Regions from separate parts of the Micromonospora matsumotoense genome, predicted to be linked through region 2. Evidence: riboswitches for the same ligand, from Rfam matches in the RefSeq annotation. Region 2 holds a riboswitch; each other region holds the start of a gene.

Region 1 (4,811 bases), 1.8 Mb from region 2:
GGACGCGGCGAACCTCGGCTGGAAGCTGGCCGCGGCAGTGCACGGGTGGGCACCGGACGGACTGCTCGACACATACCACGACGAGCGGCATCCGGTCGGTGCCGCCGTCACCGCCAACACCGAGGTGCAGACGCTGCTGCTAGAGCTGACGCTCGTCGGACAGTACGAACGGCCGGCGACCGCCCTGCGCGCGTTGCTCGACGATCTGCTCGGCATCGACGTCGTCAACCGGCGGATCGCCGGCGCGGTCTCGGCACTCGACACCCGGTACGGCACGTCTGCGGAACCACTGATCGGTGCCCGCATGCCCGACGTTGCGCTGACCTCGCACGCCAGCGTCTACGAACTGCTGCGCGGAGGCTCGTTCGCACTACTCACGTTGACCGACGCCGGCCCGGCGACGGGTGAGGTGGCCAGCTGGGCCGACCGCGTCGTCCTCGGGGCAGCCTCGGCCGGATCGCACCCGGCCCTGGCCGGCGTCACCGAGATCCTCGTTCGCCCCGACGGCCACGTTGCCTGGCTCAGCCGCGACGACCAGCCGGCGAGCGAACGCACGAACGCGCTGACCGTCTGGGCGGGCGAGCCCGCTTCTTCCACGGTGAAGACCACCCGTGGGGGTTAACGTGTCCGAGCTGGTCACCCATGACCCGAACAGCGGCGGTACGCCTGTGGCGAGAACCGTGTCCCGCGCCTCGGACACCGGCCACGGCAGGCGGCGGTGGGGCGCACGATCGCGGACGGTGCTGGTTCGCCTCTCCCGTCCTCGGGCGAGGCGTCGTAAGAGGGAACCCGGTGCAAGACCGGGACTGCCCCGCAGCGGTGAGTGGGAACGACCGCCGTCAACAGAGCACTGGACCGCAAGGTCTGGGAAGCGACGGCCAGTAGGCGACCCTGTGTCACGCCCACGAGTCCGAAGACCTGCCAGCACTGCGCGTACCACCGGTACGCGCCGTCGGCGGCCTCTCGGGAGGGCCAGGGCGGAATGTCGGCTACGCCGTGGCGTAGCCGTCTTCCTCTCTCGCGTGGTCGCCGGTCACCGCGAGGGAAGGACCACCTGTGACCACCTCATTCGGGCAGAGCACCGTGCTCGGCTACCCCCGGATCGGCGCCCACCGCGAGTGGAAGAGGGCCGTCGAGGCGTACTGGGCCGGCACGCTGGATGCCACCGGCCTGGAGGACATCGCCACCGGGCTACGCGCCGACGTGTGGCGGACGCTGCGCGACGCCCGGCTCGACGCCATCCCGTCCAACACGTTCTCCTACTACGACCACATGCTCGACACCGCCGTCGCAGTCGGTGCGGTCCCCCACCGCTTCGCCCGGCTCGGCCTCGGTCAACTCGACACCTACTTCGCCATGGCCCGTGGCGTCGATGCCGCACCCGCGCTGGAACTCACCAAGTGGTTCGACACCAACTACCACTACCTGGTGCCGGAGATCGACCCCGACACCGTGTTCGCGGCGCATCCGGAAAAGGCCCTGGGCGAGTACGCGCAGGCGCGTGACCTGGGCATCAGCACCCGACCGGTGCTGGTCGGGCCAGCCACCTTCCTACTGCTGGCCAAGGGCGACAATCCGTTCGCCCGGCTCGACGACCTGGTCGACACGTACGCCCGGATCCTCACCGCCCTGGCCGACGCGGACGACGGTGGCCGTGCCGGTCAGTGACGCCATGGCGTCCACCCGCGCCAGCGACCCGGTGACGCCCCTACCCGGAGGTCGCGCGTGATCACCTTTGACCGGGTGACCGTCCGCTACACCGACGACGGTCCACCGCCGCTGCGCGAGGTGACACTGCGGGTCGATGAGGGCGAACTGTGCCTGGTCGCCGGTCGCACCGGGGCCGGCAAGTCGACGCTGCTGCGGGCGATCAACGGGCTGGTGCCGCACTTCACCGGCGGCACCCTGTATGGCAGCGTCATCGTCGACGGCCGGGACACCCGTCATCATCCGCCCCGCGACCTCGCCGACATCGTCGGCGTCGTCGGCCAGGACCCGCTGTCCGGATTCGTCACCGACACCGTCGAAGAAGAGCTGGCGTACGGCATGGAGCAGTTGGCCCTGCCAGCGGCGGTGATGCGCAAACGGGTGGAGGAGACCCTCGACCTGCTCGGCATAGCCGAGCTGCGACACCGGCCGCTGCGGACCCTGTCCGGCGGGCAGCAGCAGCGGGTCGCCATCGGCGCGGTCCTCACCACCCACCCCCGGGTGCTGGTGCTCGACGAACCCACCTCCGCCCTGGACCCCACCGCGGCCGAGGACGTCCTCGCCACCGTCACCCGGCTGGTCCACGACCTGGGCGTGACCGTGGTCCTGGCCGAACACCGCCTGGAACGGGTCGTGCAGTACGCCGACCGGCTGCTCTACCTGCCCGGCGACGGCCGGGTGGTCGACGGGGAGCCGGCGGCGGTGCTGGCCGATGTCGATCTCGCGCCGCCGCTGGTCGAGCTGGGCCGCCTGGCCGGCTGGGCACCGCTGCCGCTGTCGGTCCGCGACGCCCGCCGACGGGCCGCCGTCCTGCGTCAGCAGCTCGCCGACACGACGCCTCCCGACCCGACGTCCGCCCCGGCGACCACCCCGGCGCTGACCGCCCGGAAGATCGTCGTGCGGTATCCGGGCACCGTCGCCGTGGCCGGCGTCGACCTCGACCTGCATGCCGGCCGGGTCGTCGCGTTGATGGGCCGCAACGGCTCCGGCAAGTCGAGCCTGCTCTGGGCGGTGCAGGGCAGCGGACCCCGCCACACCGGCACCGTCACCGTCCCCGGTGGGGGCGGGCGGGATACCGTCGATCCGAAGAACCTGTCGGCGGGTCAGGCCCGCCGGCACGTCGGACTCGTCCCGCAGACCCCGGGAGATCTGCTCTACCTGGAGACGGTGGACGCCGAGTGCCGCCAGGCCGACCGGGAGACCGCCGCGTCGGCCGGCACCTGCCGCACCCTGCTCGACCGGCTCGCCCCCGGTCTGCCCGGCGACCGGCACCCCCGGGACCTCTCCGAGGGGCAGCGGCTGGCGCTCGTCCTCGCCGTCCAACTCACCGCCGCCCCACCGGTGGTCCTGCTCGACGAGCCGACCCGTGGCCTGGACTACCTCGCCAAGCGGCAGTTCGTCGCCCTGGTACGAGGGCTGGCTGCCGCCGGCCACGCGGTGGTGGTCGCGACACACGACGTCGAACTCGTCGCGAACCTCGCCGACCGGGTGATCGTGATGGCCGACGGGGACATCGTGGCCGACGGCACCACGGCCGAGGTCATGCTCGCCTCACCGGCGTTCGCCCCGCAGGTGGCCAAGGTCCTCGCCCCGGCCCCGTGGCTCACTGTCGAGCAGGTCACCGCCGCGCTGGGGCCGACCAGGGAGCCGGCATGAGCGTGCTGCGGATCGCGCCGCGCACCGCCGTGGTGCTGGCCCTCGCCTCCGCCGCCGCGTTGGCCACCTTCACCTGGCCATTCTTCATTCCCGCCCATCCCGAGAGCACCGCCCGCACCGGCGAGGCCCCACTGGTCTTCCTCGTCATGCTGCCGGTGCTCGTGGCGGTCGTCCTGGCCGAACTCAGCTCCGGCGGCATCGACAGCAAGGCCCTGGCGATGCTCGGCGTACTCGCCGCCGTCAACGCCGCGCTGCGCCCCCTCGGTGCTGGCACCGCCGGCATCGAAACCGTGTTCTTCCTGCTCGTCCTCGCCGGTCGGGTCTTCGGGCCGGGCTTCGGGTTCCTCCTCGGCTCGACGTCGCTGTTCGCCTCCGCGCTGCTCACCGCCGGGGTGGGCCCATGGTTGCCGTTCCAGATGCTGTGCGCCTCCTGGATCGGGCTCGGCGCCGGCCTGCTCCCCACACGGCTACGCGGCCGGACCGAGGTGGCCGTCCTGGCCGGATACGGGGCGTTCGCCGCCTACGGCTACGGCCTACTGATGAACCTGTGGTTCTGGCCGTTCAGCCTTGGCGCGGACACTCAACTCTCCTACGTCGCCGGTGCGCCGGTGCTGGACAACCTGCACCGCTTCGCCGTGTTCACCGCCGCAGTCCGGAACGCCGGTGGCGGCACCGCAGCCCGGCCCCGACGTGCGTGCCGGCTGGTCAGGCGGTGCACCTCCCGGGGAGGGATGAACCATGCACGGGAGCGCCACACCCACCTGACGGGCACCGGCCACGGCGGCCGGATACTCAACCTCATCGACTCCGCGTCAGTCCGGCACGCCTGCGGTCACCGCGACGCGGGTGGCCATCGGGCGGTCATCGGTGCGACGGCCGACGATGGAGCCGAGAATCTCGCCGGCGCGTACGGCCGCGTTGGACAGCAGCGAGGCGCTGATGCCGTGCGAGTGTTCGGTGCCCCCCTGCAGGTAGACGTTGGCCAGCACGGAGGCGTCCGCCCGGATGCGGTAGTCGCGCTGCACCACGGCCCGGCCGAACTCGTCCCGGTGGTAGTACCGGGCCGCGTCGTCGAGCAGCGGGAACGGATCGACCGGCTGGTAGCCGGTGGCGCAGATCAGGACGTCGGCGTCGAGGACCGTCACCTCGCCGGTGGTCAGCGTCTCGACGGTGACCGCCACCCTGCCGTCGCGCTCGCGGGCTCCGGTCAGCCGGGACATGTTGAGCAGGCGCAGCCGCTGAACGCCGGTCACCTTCTCCTGGTAGGAGCGCCGATAGAGTTCCTCGATGAGGTCGGCGTCGACGACCGCGTAGTTCGTGTTGCGGTGGTAGTTCATCAGCATCGTCTTGACCTCGGACGGCGCGGTGAAGTAGTCGTCCACGGCGGCCGGGTCGAAGATGCGGTTGGCGAACGCGCTGTCGTCGGCCGGGCTGTAGCCGTACCGGGA
Region 2 (4,811 bases):
CGCACACCGCGTGGCCTGAACGAGGTCGGGCGCAACACCAGATCACCGGCGCGAACGGAGGTCAGGGGCGGCGGTGACCACCTCAGATAGGACGAGGTGGGCTTCCGCCGGTACCGCTTGACCGTCCCCCGGTCGGGGACGTCCCGGTCGCCCGGCCCGGCACGACTGACCGCCCCTGCCGTCCCGATGACGTGGGGGCGGTCGTCGTGCCAGCCGGCACCGGCGGGCCTGGCGGCACCGGCGGGCCTGGCGGCACCGGCGGGCCTGGCGGCACCGGCGGGCCTGGCGGCACAGGCGGGCCTGGCGGCACAGGCGGGCCTGGCGGCACAGGCGGGCCTGGCGGCACAGGCGGGCCACTGGCCACGAAAGACAGCCGGGTGGGGACGGGTCGGGCCGGCCGGAGCCAGCAGACCAGGTCGGGCAGCGGCCTCAGGTCAACAGCGCCGGTCGCAGTTCCGCGCCCACGTTGATCGTGCCGACCACCCGGGCACCGGTGAGGTCGAAGACGTCGACCGCCCGGTTGGTGCGCATGAGTTCCCGGATCGACGGCGGCAGCGACGGGGGTTCCTTCATCGCCGCCCGGACGTCCCGGGCGGTCGAAATCAGTCGGCCGACCAGCGACGCGCCGTCGTGGTCCACCCGCACCCGGCCGTACTCCCAGCCGCAGGTGGTGAGGTCGAGCACCTCGAACAGGCCGGCGAGCAGCGGATGGGGATCGGTCGCCCGGACGAACTGCGGGGCCCGCCCACCGACGACCGTGGCGGCGGCCGTGACGTGCACGTACGGGTGGAGGCCGCCCGGCAGCGCGAACAGCGGCCACTGCAGCCGCCCACCGGCCTCCCGCCACAGTGGCCGGTAGTTGCGCCGGTCGACCGGGAACCGGTGGCCGGTACGCCGGTACAGCTCCGCCGTCTGGGCCAGCAGGTCCGCGTGGGCCGCGTCGGCGAACTCACCGACGATCGCGGCCGCCACCGCCAGGCCATCGCCGTCGTCGAGCAGACGGACGATCTCCGCCACCTGCTCGGCCGGCCGGACGGCCAGGTGGGCGCCGAACCGCTGCCGCACCTCGGCCGACAGGGCCGCCTGCCGGACCGGATCGTCCTGGACCTGCCGGCCTGCGCCACCCAGCACCCGCCCGAGCCATCCCATGTCGCCTCGTCTCCGCCGCCGTCACCGACCGCAGCCATGCTAATGCGATCGGTCAGAGATAGCTCACGCCGGTCAGTTCCTGCGCCGCCGTCCATAGTCGCCGGCCGACGGCGGGATCGGCGGCCTCCCGGCTGCACCGGACCTCGGTGACCGGACCCCAGGTCTGGAAGAGCCGGGAGGGGCCGAAGAACTGGCCGCCCCGTACCCCGGGATCGGTGGCGGCGCGTAGCTGCGGCAACGCGCCCCGCTCCACCGACTGGGTGGCGAGCAGGCCGAGCCACGCGATCACCCGGCCGCGGCGACCCCGGTTCTCCCACGCCCGGGGAGTCAGGTTGGTGCGGGTGATTCCGGGGTGGGCCAGCGTGCTCAGGGCCGGCGATCCGGCGGCGCGCAGCCGGCGGTCCAGTTCGACGCCGAAGATGGTGGTGGCGAGCTTGGACCGGCCGTAGGCGGCAGCGGCCCGGTAGCCACGCTCACCCATCAGGTCGGCGAAGTCCAGGTGTGCGTTCCGGTGGGTCACCGAGCTGAGGCTGACCACCCGGGCGGCCCGCGCCGCGGCCAGGTTGCCGAGCAGCAGGCCGGTCAGGGCGAAGTGGCCCAGCAGGTTGGTGGCGAGGTGCAGCTCGAAGCCGTCCGGGCTGGTGCGGCGCGGGCCGAGCAGCACCGCACCGGCGTTGTTGACCAGCAGATCCAGCACCGGGTGGTCGACGGTCAGCGTCGCCGCGAACGCCCGCACCGAGGCGAGGGAGGCCAGGTCCAACTCGCGTACCTCGACGTTCCCGCCGATCCGACGGGCGGCCTGCCGGCCGGCGGCGGTGTTGCGCACGGCGAGCACGACGTGCGCGCCGTGGCGGGCCAGCGCGGCGGCGGTGACCAGGCCGAGGCCCGAGTTCGCGCCGGTCACCACAGCGGTACGGCCGTGCTGGTCGGGGATACGGTCGGCGGTCCACTCGGTCATCTGCTGCTCCTGGGAGGTCGGGTGGACCGTCGACGTTAGGAGCAATCCGGACGGGATCGGTCGTTCCCGGTTGCCCAGGTCTGCTGGACCTACCATCGACGGTCCGGGCCGCGACACACTGGCGGCATGAGCCATCCGTACGCCCGCGAACTCGGCGACTTCCTACGCGCCCGGCGCGGCCGGCTGCACCCCCGCGACGTGGGCCTGGAGCCGGGCGGCCGGCGTAGGGTCACCGGGCTGCGACGCGAGGAACTGGCCCTGCTCGCCGGGTTGAGCACCGACTATTACCAGCGGATGGAGCAGGGCCGCGAGGTTCGCCCGTCCGACCAGGTGCTCGACGCGATCGCCAGCGCGCTCGGCCTCGACGACGAGGAGCGCCAGCACCTGTTCACCCTGGCCCGCGCCGCCCGCCGGCCGGTGCCCGCCCGGGTGGACCACGGTCCGGAGCGGGTGCCGGAGAGCACCCGGCGGCTGCTGCGGGTGCTGGACACCCCGGCGGTCGTGCTCGGTCGCCACCTGGACCTGCTCGCCTGGAACCCGTGGGCGGTGGCGCTGCTCGGCGACCCGGCGGCCCACCCGCCGGACCGGCTCAACATGCTCCTGCTGATGTTCGACGACCGGATGACCGGGGCGCGGGGCTGCGCGGCCTGGGAACAGCAGGCCATGGACTACATCGCCATGATGCGCGCCGCCGTCGCCACGGACCCCACCCATCCCCGGGCCACCGCGATCGTCGGTGAGCTGAGCATCCGCAGCGCCGAATTCCGGCGGCTGTGGTCCCGGCACGACGTGCGCGGGTCGGTCAGCGGCACCAAGACCTTCCAGGTCCCCGAGGTCGGCGACATCGTCCTGGACTGGGACACCTACCCGCTGCCCGGCAGTCCCGGCCCGGTCATGCTGGTCTTCACCGCCGAGCCGGGCAGCGCCGACGCGGACGCGCTGCGGCTGCTTGCCTCGCTGCGCGCGACCGGGCGGTCGCAGGAGAGTTATCCGACACGCCCACGCGACATCTAGTGTTGCATCTCCCCCATCCACGCCATATATGGTGTCCCACGCAGCTGGTTCTACCAAGCCCGAAGGGTGCGGTCGAGGCAACAGGGAACCCGGTGTGAATCCGGGACTGCCCCGCAGCGGTGAGTGGGAACGACCGCCGTCATCGAGCACTGGACCGCAAGGTCTGGGAAGCGACGGCCAGTAGGCGACCGGCGACCCCGGTCAGGCCCGCGAGTCCGAAGACCTGCCAGTGCGCCGTGCGCTGCTGCGCGCGGCGGTCGGAGGTCGCGCGGGACGACCGACGCCAGCACCCGGGCCGGCCGCTGCGCCGCGTCCGTTGGCGTTCTCCCGCGTCCGAGGGCCATCGGTGACAGCGAGGAGAGGTCATGACGAACGTAGCGGAGAGTCCCCCGTCCGATACCGACGGCGCGGAGTCACGCCGACCGGCGATGCGGGTGCGCAAGCGCAACGGCGACACCGAGCCGGTGGACGTCAACAAGATCGTCAAGGCGGTCGAGCGGTGGGCCACCGACCTGGACGAGGTCGACCCGCTGCGGGTGGCCACCAAGACGATCAGTGGCCTCTACGACGGGGCGACCACCGCCGAACTGGACAAGCTGTCGATCCAGACGGCCGCGGAGCTGATCGGCACGGAACCCCAGTACTCCCGGCTGGCCGCCCGGTTGTTGGCCGGCTACGTGGAGAAGGAGGTACGCGGGCAGGCGGTGGCGAGCTTCAGCCAGTCCATCCGGTACGGCCACGGCCTCGGCCTGGTCTCCGACGACACGGCCGCGTTCGTGGCCCGCAACGCCCGCAAGCTCGACGACGCGGTGGACCCGGCGGGTGACCTGCGGTTCGAGTACTTCGGGCTGCGCACGGTCGCCGACCGCTACCTGCTGCGGCACCCCGAGTCGCGGCTGGTGGTGGAGACCCCCCAGTACTGGCTGCTGCGGGTGGCCTGCGGGCTGTCGGAGACGCCGGGCGAGGCGATCGGGTTCTACCGGCTGATGTCGTCGCTGGCCTACCTGCCGAGTTCGCCGACGTTGTTCAACTCCGGCACCCGGCACACCCAGATGTCGTCGTGCTTCCTGGTCGACTCGCCGCGCGACGAGCTGGACTCGATCTACGAGCGCTACCACCAGGTGGCGAAGCTGTCGAAGTTCTCCGGCGGCATCGGCATCTCCTGGTCGCGGGTACGCGGCCGGGGCGCGCTGATCCGGGGCACCAACGGTCGGTCGAACGGAATCGTGCCGTTCCTCAAGACCCTCGACGCCGGGGTGGCGGCGGTCAACCAGGGCGGCCGGCGCAAGGGGGCGGCCTGCGTCTATCTGGAACCGTGGCATCCGGACGTCGAGGAGTTCCTGGAGCTGCGGGACAACACCGGCGAGGAGGCCCGGCGTACCCACAATCTCAACCTGGCCAACTGGATTCCGGACGAGTTCATGCGCCGGGTCGAGGCCGACGGCGACTGGTCGCTGATCGACCCGTCGGACGCCCCGGAGCTGCCCGACCTGTACGGCGAGGAGTTCGACGCCGCGTACCGGGTCGCGGAGAAGAAGGCGGTCCGGACGGTCCGGGCCCGGGACCTGTACGGCCGGATGATGCGCACCCTGGCGCAGACCGGCAACGGGTGGATCACGTTCAAGGACCCGGCCAACCGGCTGTCCAACCAGACCGGCGTCCCGGGCAACACGATCCACCTGTCCAACCT
Region 3 (4,811 bases), 1.7 Mb from region 2:
GGTGACCCTGGCGTTCACCACCGACGCGGCGCGCTCCTGGCCGCTCTACGCGCTGACCGCCCCGCTCTGCGCGCCCGGACTCTGTGCGGCCTTCGCGGTCATGTCCGCCTACTCCACGGGCGACTCCGGCGGCGTGCTGCGCACCTACGGTCGCGCCTGGCGGGCCACCGCCCGGCCGGCGATGCTCTGGACGGCGGCAGCCATGGCGGCCCTGGTCGTGCTCGCCGTCGACGCCCGCGCCGCGTGGGGCCACCGGGTCGGGGCACTCGCCCTGCCGGTACTGGCGACCCTGATCGTCCTCACCGTGGCGACCACGCTGCTCGGGTTGGTGACCGTCGCCGAGCGACCCACCGCGCCGCTGCGCGACGTGGCCCGTGCCTGCGGATTTCTGGCGGTGCGCCGGTGGTACCTCACCGTTGCGTCTCTGCTCGTGCTCGCGCTGCTCGTCCAGCTCCTGGCGGCCCGCCCCGCGCTCGCCCTCGGCCTCGCCGCCGCGCCGCTGCTCTACGTCGTCTGGGCCAACAGCCGCTTCACCCTGCGGGCCGTCCTCGACCCACCGACGGCCGCAGCCCAGCGCACCTGACCACCACGTTCCGGCCACCGAGCGGGGACGTCGATGACACACCTGCCCGGCACCGGACCGGACCCACGAGGGAGAACAGCATCCATGACGGCAACCAACGTCCGTCCCCACTCCGACGCAGAGGCCGTGGCGGCTGCGGTGGCCGCGGCGATACGCACCATCGACGCGAACATCGCCACCTTCGGCGACCGGTACCCCGCGGACACCACCGACGCCAACCGCTACCCGCTCCGACCACCGGGCGTCGGCCAACCGGAGGGCGCCAACGTCGGCTGGACCACCAGCTTCTGGCCCGGCATGCTCTGGTTGGCGTACGACCTGACCGGTGACGACCGTCACCTGCGGGCCGCCCTGTCCCACGTGGACAGTTTCGCGTCGCGAGTGAACCACGGCATCGACCTCGGCACCCACGACCTCGGGTTCCTCTACACCCTCGCCTGCGTCAACCCGGCCCGCCGTACCGGTGACCCGCAGGCCCGGGGCGCGGCGCTCGCCGCCGCCGACCACCTGATGACGCGCGTGCTCGAACCCGCCGGAATCATCCAGGCCTGGGGCGACCTCGACGATCCACGCCAACGCGGCCGCACCATCATCGACAGCCTCATGAACACGCCGCTGCTCTTCTGGGCCAGCTACACCACCGGCGACGACCGCTACGCCGCCGCGGCCCGCCGGCACACCGCCCAACTGCGCCAGCACATCCTGCGCCCGGACGGCACCACCTTCCACACCTTCTACTGGGATCCGGACAGCGGTGTGCCGCTGCGCGGCGAAACCGAACAGGGCCACGCCGACAACTCCTGCTGGGCCCGCGGGCAGGCCTGGGGCATCTACGGGTTCAGCCTCAACCACCGGCACATCGGCGATCCCGCGCTGCTCGTCGCCGCGAGCGCCTGCGCCGACCGTTTCCTCGCCCACCTGCCCGCCGACCGCGTCGCGTACTGGGACCTGGAGTTCGGCGACGGCAGCGGCCAGGAACGGGACAGTTCCGCCGCGGCCATCGCCGTCTGCGGCCTGTACGAACTCGCGGACAACCTCACCGACACGGCCAGCGCCGGCCGGTACCGCACCGCCGCCGCCGAGATCCTGCGTTCGCTCATCGACCACTACTCCACCGGTGGCCAGCCGGTCTCGAACGCGCTGATCCTGCACGGCGTCTACGACAAACCCAAGGGTGTCGGCGTCGACGAGGGAACCCTGTGGGGCGACTACTTCTACCTGGAAGCCCTCACCCGCGCCACCATCCCGGGCTGGACCAGCCCCTGGTGATCACCGCGACCGACCCGCACTGCCCCGCATCCCACGAAAGGTGACCATGGACTACCGCTACCACTGCGCCATTCCCGCCGCCGTCGGCCGGAACACGCTGCCCTTCAACCCCTGTCGGCTGTTGGACTTCACCCTGCTGCGGCTGTCGGCTGGCGAGTCCTGGACCGGCGAGTCCGGTGACCGGGAGATCCTGGCCGTCATCCTCGGTGGCACCGCCGACTTCACCGTCGCCGGCCACCACTTCCCGCAGGTCGGCCGACGCCCGGACGTGTTCTCCGGCAAACCGCACTCGGTCTACCTCCCGGCCGGTTCCTCGATCACCGTGGAGGCCGTCACCGACGTGGAGGTCGCCCTCCCCAGCGCCCCCAGCGATCTGGCCACCGACCCCTACGTCATCGTGCCGGAGCAGGTCGCGACCGGCCGCTGGGGGGCAGCCAACTTCGGCCGCAACTACCACCAGATCCTCACCGAGATCGCCCAACCGGACCTGCCCGCCCGCCGGCTCATCGTCGGTGAGACCTACACGCCCTCGGGCAACTGGAGCACCTACCCGCCACACCGGCACCGGGTCGACGACCTGCCCGCCGAGGCCGCACACGAGGAGATGTACTACTACCGCGTCAACCCGGCGGACGGGTTCGGTATCAGCCGGGTCTACACCGACGACGGGTACGAGGAGAACGTCACCATCCGCGAGCACGTGATGCAGATGATGCCCGAGGGCTACCACACCGTGGTCAGCGCGCCCGGTTACACGACCTACTTCCTGTGGTTCCTGGCCGGCACGCAACGCACCCAGGGTGCCCGCGAAGATGCCGATCTCGCCTGGGTGGGTCGGACCGTGCCGACCCTGCGCAGCCTGGGCCTGTAGCGACGGTCCTGGGCGCCTTCTCACCTCGACGGCCGCGTCGCGATGGTCACCATCGACAACCGTGGGATGGGCCAGACCATCGCGACCAGGCCGGCGCTGACCTCGCCCGGTGCGGCGGACCGACTCGGCACGCACGGCGACCACACCGACGCTCCGGGCATCGACCGGGTCGGTGCCGACTCTGCGCCCTCGTCCATGCGCGCCAGCGCCCAGGCGAGCATGGACTGGTAGGCGTCGCCGACCTGCGCCGCTGACGCGAGTTGGCATCGGCGGCGGCATGACCATGCGAGGTGCCCCGCGGGTGCGGGGAGAATCGGGAAGCCGGTGTGAATCCGGCACGGGCCCGCCGCGGTGACCGGGGAGCGACCGTCCATGCGCGAGGAGCGCAGCCACTGGCCGTAGGGCTGGGAAGGCGGACGGGCTGGCATCGATCCGGGAGTCCGAAGACCGGCCTCGCGTCGACCGCCCACCCGTCGGGGGTGGGCCGAGCGCAGCGGGAGCCTGCCTGTGGAACTCTACGATGCCATCCATCGCCGCCGGGACGTGCGGGCCCAGTTCACCGGGGGGCCGGTGCCGGCCGACACCCTGCACCGGATCCTCGACGCCGCGCACGCCGCGCCCAGCGTCGGCTACTCGCAGCCGTGGGACTTCGTCCTGGTCCGTGACCCCGCCGTCCGTCGCCGGTTCCACCGGCACGTGCAGGCCGAGCGGGTCAGGTTCGCCGCCACCCTGGACGGCGCGGCGGCCGAACGGTTCGCGCGTATCAAGATCGACGGGGTGCGGGAGTCGACGCTGTCGGTCGTCGTCACGTACGACCCGGAGCGCGGGGGCCCGGCCGTGCTCGGGCGGCACGCGATCGCCGACGCCGGCCTCTACTCGGTCTGCCTGGCCATCCAGAACCTCTGGCTCGCCGCCACCGAGACCCATCCCGGCCGCAGCACGGCTGAGGGACCTCGCGGGCGCGATTCCCTGAGTGGCGACGGTCGCTGCCCGCGCAGTTCGCTGGTGGCTTCGGGGGCCGAAGGTCCCGCGAGGTGCGGCATGGTGGCACTGCTCCTCGACACGGATTCTCGGTGGCATAGGGGTGCAACAACGACGAGGAAGGACGTGGACGCGATGACCGTCGTCCAGCACCCCACCAACGAACAGGGCCAGATCACCACCGAGCGCGGCGGCGCGATGGTGACCATCGGCGCGACCGGCGCCACGATCACCGAGACGACCAGGAACAGGGCCACCCGGTACGCGCTCGCTGGTCTGCGTCTGGCGCTGGGCTGGGTGTTTCTGTGGGCGTTCATCGACAAGCTCTTCGGTCTTGGTCTTGCCACCCCCGACAAGGGTGCCTGGATCAACGGCGGCAGCCCGACCAAGGGCTTCCTCGGCAACGCGGTGGCCGGCCCCTTCGAGGGGATCTACCACAGCATCGCCGGTGCGGCCTGGGCCGACTGGCTCTTCATGATCGGCTTGGCGGCGATCGGGACCGCGTTGATCCTCGGTGTGGGCATGCGCCTGGCCGCTGCCGCCGGCGGCCTGCTGCTCGTGCTGATGTGGACCGCGGTACTGCCTCCGGAGAACAACCCCTTCATGGACGACCACCTGATCTACGTCGGGGTGCTGGGTCTGCTCGCCCTCACGGCCGCCGGTGACACCCTCGGGTTCGGCGGGATGTGGGGCAGGCTTCCCATCGTCCGCCGCCTGCCCTGGCTCAAGTGACCGACAGCCACACCGGCGGCGGTGGCGGCACCGACAAAATGATGCCGCCATCGCCGTATCAGAACAGCCGGAAGACCACCATGACCAACTGCCGCCCGGATGGGTGATGGCCTGGTTCCGAGGCAGGCCGCCGCGCGATCAGCGTTCCGAGTCAGGCAGCCGTGCGATCAGCGGGAATCCAGGTGGTCCCTCACAGATACTGGCCGATCGCAGGCGGTGTGTCCTGGTCGCCGAACTCAGTCGGCAGATCCTCTGCCAGCAGCCTCCGCACGACCTCCGCTGGCGCGTCGGTCAGCTCGATGATCCGCGTCGCCTGCTTGGCGATGGTCGCCTCCAGCAGGTTGCGTACGGTGCGGCCGTTGCCGAACGACGGCC
Region 4 (4,811 bases), 510 kb from region 2:
GGTGATACCAGAGCGTGGCGGCCCGCTGTTGCACGGTCCAGGACGGCTGCCACGTACGCCCGGGGTGGATCGGCTGGTGCGGGCCGCCGTCCATCACGGCCGGTAGATGCATCCCGTGCCAGTGCAGCGTGGTGGTCTCGGGCAGATGGTTGCTGACGTCCATCGCCACCCGGTCGCCGCGCCGGACGCGTAGGGTCGGCCCGAGGATCGGCCCGTTGACCCCCCACGTGGCGGTGGTGGTGCCGGGCAGCAGTTCGGTGCGGCCCTCCCCGAGTGCCAGCCGGAAACGCCGGCGGCCATCGGCGTCGATCGTCGGCTCCAGCACGGGCGGGATCCGCAGCCGGTTGCGGAACGACAGCGTCCCGACGTTGCTTCGTCCCGAGTCGGCGTAGAGGTAGCCGACGAGCCCGGCGGCCGGCGCGACCACGAGCCCGCCGATCGCGGCCAACCCGCCCAGGACGGTCCGGCGGCTGGTCAACGCCGTGCCCCACGGCGCAGGCTCCACACCATCAGCACGACCCCGATGAGGATCACCCACCAGCCCAGCAGCGCTTCGGGCATCGGGACGAATCCGGGATCGTCGAACCACACGTCCGGCGGAACGAAGAACCAGCCGAGGTTGAACACGAGGCCCACCAGGGCCACCACCAGTCCGGCCCACAGCAGCCGGTTGACACTTCGCTGTCCGCTCATACGGAAACGGTAGGAACCGGCGGTACCGGCCCACATCCGCCGGCAGGAGTCGAAACCCGTACTCTACCGGGCGTACGGCCCTGAGACCGTCGGTCAGGGTAGGACGGTAACGGCGGATCGACGATCAACGTCCACCCGTTCAGCTCGACGATGGGCAGTCGAGCAACGTCGGCAGCCGCGCGGAAACCGACCGAACCGGCCGCAGAACCTTCGGCAGCAGCACGAATCCACTCAACGGGAGTGTCGGCCGCAAGAGGAACCCTTGGTCCAGGGCTCCGCTGCATGGTGCTTGAGTGACCTCGGCTCCGCTGTCCGCGTCCGCCGGTCCGCCGAGGATGCCGAGGCCACCGTGGGTCGGCCGGATCCGGTATCCGGTCGACGTCAGGGTGTGGGTCGGCTCTCGCTGGTAGCGCTGGTGTGCTGCCCCGTGCACGCGGTGGGAGCTACCAGCGCTTCGTCCTCGGTGAGCGTTGCGCTCACGGGCCCTCGCCGATGCGGAAGCCGTGGTCAGGAACATGGGCGGGCTGGATGAGGTCAGGTTGACGACAACGTGCAGATACCGGACCTCCTCCTGCGGCAGGAGGCTGCGATCACCGGCGCGCTCGTCACCCCGCCACCAGACAACGGCGGCTGACGGTCTCTGCGCCGAGTGCATCATCTCGCCGTTGCTGTGCCGTCCGGCAGTTGGCAGCAGGGCTACGGGCCGGGGCGCGGACGACGGCGCTCGGCGCGTGTATCGCGGACGTATGGAGAATCGCATACGCCACCGCAACGGGCCGCCGGCTTCGATGGGGGCATGGACCACAGCACATCCCCGTCGGTACCGTCCCGTCTCGTCCGCCGGATCCTGCCCGCCGGCCTGGCTCTTCTCGGGTTGGCGGGCGTGGCGTTCGTGGTACGGCGGCCGCTCCTGATGTCCGCTCCGAGGTGTCTGGCCGGGCGGTGGCACGGCTGCTACGACACGTTCAACGGGGTGGTGCTGATGATGTTGGTGGGGCTGCCGTTGGCGGCCCTGGCGGTGTGGGCGCTGGCGCGCTGTCGGCGTGCTGCCGGCGTCGTCCCGGTGTGGCGGCTGTCGCTGGCCGAGGTGGGCATGGTCTACGGGACGGTGCCGTTGGTGTGGATGACCCTGATGCCGGGGGCGGCGGCGGGACTCGGCCCCGGTCGGGTGAGTCTGGTCCCGTTGCGGGACCTGGTCACGATGGGGCCGGTCGGGATCGGCGGCAACCTGCTGATCTTTGCGGCGCTGGGGTTCTTCGCCCCGGTGCGGTTCGTGGCGTTCGCCTCGATGCCGCGGATCCTGGCGCTCGGCGCGGGCTGCTCGATCCTGGTGGAAACCGCCCAGTACGTCCTGTGGCTGGACCGGGTGTCGTCGGTGGATGACGTCCTGGTCAACGCCACCGGTGCCGTGCTGGCCGGGCTGGCGTCCCGCCACTGGTGGCGTACCCCGGCGGAGGCACGTCGGACCAGCCTTGCCCCCGCACCAGCGGCTCCGCCGAACTCCTGCTCCGGATGGTGACGAACCTCGTGCAGAACGCCATCGTGCACCACCTTCCCGCCGACGGCTCCGTGACGGTCCACACCGGGGCGCACGGCGACAGGAGCCTGCTGCGGATCGGGAACACGGCCGCCGGCTCCCACCCGCACTGGTGTCGACCTTCACCGAACCCTTCCAGCGCGGAACGGAACGCGTACGCACCGACGAACACGCCGGTGTCGGCCTCGGTCTCGCCATCGTGCACAGCATTGTCCGCGCCCACGCCGGGACCCTCGACCTCGTGCCCGACTCCCACGGAGGTCTCCTCGTCACGGTTCGGCTTCCCGGTACGCCGTAGCACCCCCGCCGAACGGTCCACAGGTGCCCGACGAACATCAGCTGTGACAACTGACGAGCGCCCGCTGTCGCGGGATCCTGCGCCGACCCGAGCGCCTCGCTCCACCTGTCCCTTCAACCTCTGTAGCATCGTCGGCGGCATGATCATGCGAGGTGCCCCGCGTGCGGGGAGAATCGGGAAGCCGGTGTGAATCCGGCACGGGCCCGCCGCGGTGACCGGGGAGCCACCGTCCATGCGCGAGGAGCGCAGCCACTGGCCGTAGGGCTGGGAAGGCGGACGGGCTGGCGTCGATCCGGGAGTCCGAAGACCGGCCTCGCGTCGACCGCCCACCCGTCGGGGGTGGGCCGAGCGCAGCGGGAGCCTGCCTGTGGAACTCTACGATGCCATCCATCGCCGCCGGGACGTCCGGGCCCAGTTCACCGGGGGGCCGGTGCCGGCCGACACCCTGCACCGGATCCTCGACGCCGCGCACGCCGCGCCCAGCGTCGGCTACTCGCAGCCGTGGGACTTCGTCCTGGTCCGTGACTCCGCCGTCCGTCGCCGGTTCCATCGGCACGTGCAGGCCGAGCGGGTCAGGTTCGCCGCCACCCTGGACGGCGCGGCGGCCGAACGGTTCGCGCGTATCAAGATCGACGGGGTGCGGGAGTCGACACTGTCGGTCGTCGTCACCTACGACCCGCAGCGCGGGGGCCCGGCCGTGCTCGGGCGGCACGCGATCGCCGACGCCGGCCTCTACTCGGTCTGCCTGGCCATCCAGAACTTCTGGCTCGCCGCCACCGCCGAGGGGCTGGGCGTCGGGTGGGTCTCCTTCTACCGGGAGGCGTTCCTCGCCCACCTGCTAGGCGTGCCGGCCGGCATCCGGCCGGTGGCCTGGCTCTGCGTCGGGCCGGTCACGCACCTGGAGGCCGTGCCCGACCTGGAACGGCACGGGTGGCGGCGGCGCAGGCCCCTCGCCGAGGCGGTGCACCAGGACCGCTGGTCGCAGCGGGTGACTGATCGACCGAACAGCTAATTCAGGTACGTCTATGCGGTGGCTAGGCTGGCGTTGCCTTGAGTCATCGCTCGGCTACGTCAGGAGGAGTTCCATGCGTACCACCGTCAAGGTCCTGGCGGCGTCCGCCCTTAGCGCCCTGAGCCTCGCCGCCGCCACCCCGGCCCTCGCCGCCGCCCCGGCGCCCTTCTGCGAGTCCGGCGCATCACAGTTCTACTGCGACGGCAACAGCACCGGCACGACGACCTGGAGCATCACCTGGTACTCCGGCAGTGTCGGCACCTTCACCGCCGGGTCGACCCTCTTCGCCGCCTGCCCGGCCAGCAACCTCGGCCACCCGGTGCAGGCCAGCTACAGCTACTTCGACGGCAGTACGACCCAGTACAGCGGCACCACCCAGTTCATCTGCCGCGGCGGCCCCTGGCAGTAGAGCCATCCCGCGTCCGGCGTGCGCGTGACCCACGCGCACGCCGGACAGGCTCTGATACTCCGGCCGCACCTTCCTGGTCTGGAATTGCGGCAGCTCATCAGCATGATCGACGTTTGAGGCGTGGGGGCCGTGACCGACGTTCGGCGACCGTATCGATCAGCTCGAACCCGGGCTCGACGCGCTCCACCAGAATCGACGGCCGCAGCCGTGAGTTCCCCCGCTTTGATGGAGCGGTGGTTACCTGCTGCCGGCTGGCGCAGGGGTGGCGATAGGTGGTTCGTCTGGCTGTGCCAGGCGGTCTCGTATTCGTTCGGGCCGAGGTAGCCCAGTTCCTTCTGGATACGGCGGGTGTTTGTACCAGCCGTCGAGGTAGGTGAAGATCGCGTTCTCGGCCTCGTCGCAGGTCCGCCAGGACGTGCGGTAGCTCAGTGTGGACCAGAAGTTCTCCATCAGGGCGTCGTAGCTGTCGCCGACGGAGCCCCTCGATGGCAGGATCCCGTTGTCCTGCAAGCGTTCCGCGAAGCGGAAAGACGGGTAGTTGGCGGCGCCGGTCGCACCGGCGACGCACGCCCGCTTCTCACGATGAGTAACTGGTGGGCGTGGGTGTCGTCCGAATCGCGGCAGAAGCGGATGCGGTGCGAGCCGGCCAACGGGCAGCCAGTCCTCAACGGTCGACGCCGCCCGGGTGCCAGCCGGTGGCGGTAGCCCATTCCTCCGCGATGGTCACGACGAGGTCGACCACCGGGTCTTTGACGTCCGTGTAGACGTCCAGGTCGCCGACGGCGGCGGCCAGAGTGCCCTTGAACCGTGCGTACGCTGGCACTGCCGGCGGGTGCGCCCTGAACCAGTCCCGGAACAGCAA

The links. A riboswitch is a leader RNA that binds a small molecule or an ion and turns the genes downstream of it on or off. The one in region 2 is predicted to bind cobalamin.
Region 1: it holds a riboswitch for cobalamin, as region 2 does, so the genes downstream of both, ACQP1S_RS12045 (hypothetical protein) here and ACQP1S_RS19625 (ribonucleoside-diphosphate reductase subunit alpha) in region 2, are expected to answer to the same signal.
Region 3: it holds a riboswitch for cobalamin, as region 2 does, so the genes downstream of both, ACQP1S_RS12140 (nitroreductase family protein) here and ACQP1S_RS19625 (ribonucleoside-diphosphate reductase subunit alpha) in region 2, are expected to answer to the same signal.
Region 4: it holds a riboswitch for cobalamin, as region 2 does, so the genes downstream of both, bluB (5,6-dimethylbenzimidazole synthase) here and ACQP1S_RS19625 (ribonucleoside-diphosphate reductase subunit alpha) in region 2, are expected to answer to the same signal.

The regions. Positions count from the first base shown of each region.
Region 1 is NZ_CP192025.1:2,715,159-2,719,969, reverse strand. Features, by position in the region: gene ACQP1S_RS12050 (FAD-dependent monooxygenase) at 1-622, shown strand, start outside; cobalamin riboswitch at 728-940, shown strand; gene ACQP1S_RS12045 (hypothetical protein) at 1,057-1,668, shown strand; gene ACQP1S_RS12040 (ABC transporter ATP-binding protein) at 1,726-3,363, shown strand; partial or broken gene ACQP1S_RS12035 (ECF transporter S component) at 3,360-4,070, shown strand; gene ACQP1S_RS12030 (lysine N(6)-hydroxylase/L-ornithine N(5)-oxygenase family protein) at 4,176-4,811, opposite strand, start outside.
Region 2 is NZ_CP192025.1:4,477,895-4,482,705, forward strand. Features, by position in the region: gene ACQP1S_RS19605 (hypothetical protein) at 1-19, shown strand, start outside; gene ACQP1S_RS19610 (hypothetical protein) at 430-1,149, opposite strand; gene ACQP1S_RS19615 (oxidoreductase) at 1,202-2,107, opposite strand; gene ACQP1S_RS19620 (helix-turn-helix transcriptional regulator) at 2,234-3,121, shown strand; cobalamin riboswitch at 3,148-3,367, shown strand; gene ACQP1S_RS19625 (ribonucleoside-diphosphate reductase subunit alpha) at 3,487-4,811, shown strand, end outside.
Region 3 is NZ_CP192025.1:2,744,621-2,749,431, forward strand. Features, by position in the region: gene ACQP1S_RS12120 (hypothetical protein) at 1-583, shown strand, start outside; gene ACQP1S_RS12125 (glycoside hydrolase family 88 protein) at 668-1,852, shown strand; gene iolB (5-deoxy-glucuronate isomerase) at 1,899-2,723, shown strand; gene ACQP1S_RS12135 (hypothetical protein) at 2,790-2,954, shown strand; cobalamin riboswitch at 2,995-3,193, shown strand; partial or broken gene ACQP1S_RS12140 (nitroreductase family protein) at 3,231-3,641, shown strand; gene ACQP1S_RS12145 (hypothetical protein) at 3,840-4,436, shown strand; gene ACQP1S_RS12150 (AAA family ATPase) at 4,627-4,811, opposite strand, start outside.
Region 4 is NZ_CP192025.1:4,989,075-4,993,885, reverse strand. Features, by position in the region: gene ACQP1S_RS21030 (multicopper oxidase family protein) at 1-505, opposite strand, end outside; gene ACQP1S_RS21025 (hypothetical protein) at 475-693, opposite strand; gene ACQP1S_RS21020 (VanZ family protein) at 1,490-2,212, shown strand; gene ACQP1S_RS21015 (ATP-binding protein) at 2,097-2,528, shown strand; cobalamin riboswitch at 2,662-2,858, shown strand; gene bluB (5,6-dimethylbenzimidazole synthase) at 2,896-3,540, shown strand; gene ACQP1S_RS21005 (hypothetical protein) at 3,614-3,949, shown strand; gene ACQP1S_RS21000 (GrpB family protein) at 4,614-4,811, opposite strand, start outside.